One region of the Shewanella algidipiscicola genome, then DNA from elsewhere that is predicted to be linked to it. Evidence: predicted binding sites of a transcription regulator. Region 1 holds the regulator's gene; the other holds the start of a gene.
The links. Region 1 encodes sigma-54, which starts transcription at its own class of promoters, with help from an activator protein. Its sites were predicted from a motif close to GTTGGCACGNNNNTNGNNT; they were not measured.
Positions count from the first base shown of each region.

Region 2: a site for sigma-54 is predicted at 1,038-1,056, ahead of DN599_RS15585 (YggN family protein). Genes of this name have one in related genera too.

Region 1 is NZ_OXJV01000001.1:186,486-188,697, reverse strand. Features, by position in the region: gene lptB (LPS export ABC transporter ATP-binding protein) at 1-279, shown strand, start outside; gene DN599_RS00840 (RNA polymerase factor sigma-54) at 410-1,894, shown strand; gene hpf (ribosome hibernation promoting factor) at 1,925-2,212, shown strand.
Region 2 is NZ_OXJV01000019.1:55,425-57,636, forward strand. Features, by position in the region: gene DN599_RS15575 (YggL family protein) at 1-13, shown strand, start outside; gene glsB (glutaminase B) at 13-927, shown strand; gene DN599_RS15585 (YggN family protein) at 1,189-2,013, shown strand.

The sequences.
Region 1 (2,212 bases):
CGAGCATTAGCCGCCAACCCTAAGTTTATTTTGCTCGACGAACCCTTCGCTGGGGTCGATCCCATTTCAGTTATCGACATCAAAAAAATTATTGAGCAGTTGAAAAACCGTGGCCTTGGGGTATTGATCACCGACCACAACGTACGGGAAACATTGGATGTGTGTGAGAAAGCCTATATTGTCAGCCACGGCAACTTGATTGCCGAGGGAACACCCGCAGAGATCTTAGATAACCAACAAGTTCGAGCGGTGTACTTAGGGGAACAATTCAAGCTATAGTTAACGTTATTAGCGCTCAAGGTAAAGGCGAAACCGTTTTTACCTTAGTAAGTAGATCATTCGCCTTAGCGGTTTAATACCGGAGGCAGCTTTCTCACTTTAGAATTAGAAACAAGGGAATAGCAGTACGATGAAAGCGTCACTTCAGCTCAAAATGGGTCAGCATTTAACCATGACGCCCCAGTTGCAACAAGCTATCCGCTTGTTACAACTGTCGTCATTGGAGCTGCAGCAAGAGATCCAGCAAGCACTAGAGTCTAACCCTCTACTCGAGTTAGACGAGGAGCAAGAAGGCGCCAATATCGACTCAGAACAAGAGCGTAATGACAACTTCGACACCGATTACAATGAGCAACGGCAAGTCGACTCTAGTGAAGACAATTCGAGCTTAGAAACCTCCGATGCGCTCAACCAAGACTCTATGCCCGATGAGCTGCCCGTCGACACTACATGGGATGAGGTCTATACCGCATCACCTAACTCCAGCTCTGGTGCGATGCGCGACGATGACATGCCATTTCAAGGGGAAACCAGCGAAGGCCTGTATGAGCACCTCGAATGGCAAAAAAACCTCACCCCCTTCTCTGACAACGACCTCGCTATCGCCACCGCCATCATTGACGCCATAGACGAGCGAGGTTACTTGACGCAGACTTGCGACGATATTCTTGAAGCCATGGGCGATCCTGAAATCGAGCTCGATGAAATTGAAGCGGTATTAAAGCGGATACAACATTTCGATCCTATCGGGATCGCTGCCAGAGACCTCAGCGAATGCCTGATGATCCAACTGGCCCAATACAGCTCCGACACCCCGCATATCGACAATGCCAGGCTCTTGATCCGTGATTACTTAGATCTGATTGCCGGGCGAGATTTTCGCCTATTGATGCGTAAGACCAAACTGAAAGAAGATGAACTACGCGAGGCCATAGCGCTGATTCAAACTCTTAATCCACGCCCAGGGCTGGCCATTACCGCCAGTCGTGATGAATACGTGATCCCCGATGTCACAGTTAGCAAGAAAAAAGGTCGCTGGGTAGTCGAGCTTAATCCCGATAGTATGCCTAAGATTAATGTAAACCAACATTATGCCTCAATGGCACGCAGCACCAAAAACCAAGCCGATGGCCAGTTTATTCGTGGTCACCTGCAAGAAGCTAAATGGTTTCTAAAAAGTTTAGAGAGCCGCAACGATACCTTACTCAAGGTCACCAACTGCATTGTCGATTTCCAGCAAGGGTTTTTCGAGTTTGGTGAAGAAGCGATGAAACCTATGGTGCTTAATGATATTGCCGAAGCGGTCGAAATGCATGAATCTACCATCTCGCGGGTCACCACCCAAAAGTATATGCACACGCCAAGAGGGATTTTTGAGCTAAAATACTTTTTCTCCAGCCATGTTGGGACCGACGATGGTGGCGAATGCTCTTCTACTGCGATCCGCGCTTTTATTAAGAAGCTAGTCGCCGCAGAAAATCAAAAGAAACCCTTAAGTGACAGTAAAATGGCACAACTGTTAGCCGAGCAAGGTATTCAAGTCGCTAGACGCACGATAGCAAAATATCGTGAGGCGATGTTTATACCGCCGTCAAATCAACGTAAAAGCTTATAATCAACAACTGGAAACCGGAGGAATCACTTTATGCAAATAAATCTGACTGGGCACCACATTGAGATCACCCAATCTCTGCGCAACTATGTTGAAGAAAAGTTTACAAAGCTTGAACGGCATTTCGATCAGATCAATAATGTCCACGTGATATTAAATGTCGAAAAATTGATGCAAAAAGTTGAAGCAAAGTTACATCTTAGTGGTGGAGAAATATTTGCAACATCAGAGCACGCGGATATGTATGCCGCGATAGATTCCCTGATCGATAAATTAGATCGTCAGGTCATTAAACATAAAGAGAAGCTAACAAAACATTAA
Region 2 (2,212 bases), on a different contig from region 1:
TTGGTGGAATTAATGCCCGAACAGGCATTATTAGAGCAGGTGGTGGCGCAAGTTCGCCCCCTGCTCGGCCAAGGCAAGGTCGCCGATTATATTCCTGCATTAGCTAATGTCGATCCCGGTAAGTTAGGCATTGCCGTCACCACCATTGATGGTACTACCATAGGTGCTGGTGATTATTTAGAGCCTTTTTCGATACAAAGTATCTCCAAAGTATTTAGCCTGACTGTGGCTCTCACCCTGTATGAAGAACTAGATATCTGGTCTCGCGTAGGAAAAGAGCCGTCGGGACAATCATTTAATTCCCTAGTGCAAATTGAACTTGAACGTGGCGTGCCGCGTAATCCGTTTATTAATGCTGGCGCTTTAATTATTGCCGATCTGTTGCACACACGCCTTGGCGCACCTAAACAGCGTATGCTGGAAATTGTCAGAGCCCTCAGCGGTAACCCACATATAGTCTATGACAAGCAGGTGGCTGCATCAGAATATGATCACAGCGCCCGAAATGCGGCTATTGCCTACTTGATGAAATCTTTTGGTAATTTCAATAATGATGTCAATAGAGTCTTAAAAAACTATTTTCATTATTGTGCCATGCGCATGAGCTGCGCCGATCTGTCTAAGGCGATGCTTTACTTGGCGAATGGCGGTAAAAGTTTATCGGGTGAGGCGATTGTGTCACCTATTCAGACACGTAAACTCAATGCCTTATTGGCTACATCTGGCCTGTACGATGGTGCAGGGGAGTTTGCTTATCGCGTCGGCATGCCGGGTAAAAGTGGTGTTGGCGGAGGCATTATTGCCGTTATTCCAGGTGATATGAGCGTGTGTGTTTGGTCGCCTGAGTTAGATAAAAATGGTAATTCACTTGCTGGTACCGCAGCCCTTGAAATGCTATCTCAATCTCTGGGTCGCTCGATTTTCTAATCTTTTATGAGTTAGCAATAGCGACTAACTACTGGTCAAAATTGCTAACGCCTCGGTTAAACACCTGCACCTAAACTTGATAACTGATTGATAATATAATGTATATGTGTTTTGGCATAAAATCTGTATTCATTTGGCTTAGTTAAAGTCAACTTATCGAGTGTTAACTATAGTGGTATCTCATGCCCAATATCTGATGATGACGACAGCGTGATACAGATAGCAATCGATATCGGCAATTTATGATTAAGGATTAATAATATGAATTACATCAATACCTCTTTGGGATTGTGTGCATTACTGGCTGTCAGCAGTAGTGTGCAGGCCAGCGAAAAAGGTAATCATTTCTCTTTTAGCAATGATAATAGCCAGTGTGAAGTTAGCCTCAATTATGATGTGGCGGTAGAGCCTCAGAAACTGGTGATATCAGAGGCCGAAAAAGAGGTGTATCGCATCGAGGTCGGTAAATTGTATGTCGATGGCGTAGAGGTGCAACTCGATGCCAAACAACGAACCTTGATTAACCAATATGCCGATGAAGTGTCGAGACAGCTGCCAGAGGTTATCGATCTTGTTCATGATGCTGTTAGTATCGCATCAACAGCGGTCAGTATGGCATTAACCCCTTTACTTGGTGATGCGAGTGGCGCAAAAATTGATGAAATGATGACGGGGTTAAGTCAGCGAATTGATACTGTTGCTTATCAAAATGGTGATAAATTTTACCTAGGTGCTACAGAGTCTTCACTGGAAGAGACTTTCGGCCAAGAATTTGAGCAACAGATGGAGCAGTTAGTGCAAAGCTCTATTGGTAGCATGATGATGACGTTAGGTAGCGAGATGATGAAAGGTGATGGCGACTCGTTTGAGCAAAAAATGCAAGCGTTCGCTACCAAGATGGATAATGTCGGTAAAGATATCGAAGTGCAAATTGAGCAACAAAGTAATGATTTGCAGCAGCGTGCCGACAAACTGTGTGATGACTTTCAGCAGCTGGTTGCGCTGGAGTCGCAATTGCGTCAACAAGTACCAGAGTTGACAGCTTATCCCCTAATGAATCCCCCTCAGAAACTATTGTTAGAATAACTGCGAACTGTTGCATCTTCTCTGGTAGGCCTTATATGGCTACATTTCCCCTACACTTGCCTTGGGTGTAGGGCTTTTTTGTTTGCATGTTGGTTACATTTCTCCATTTATCCACAGAATCAATGCTAATGCATGGCAGGAATTAGAATTAAAGCGTAAATTTTTGGTATACTTGCGAAAAATTATAACAATGCTGGCT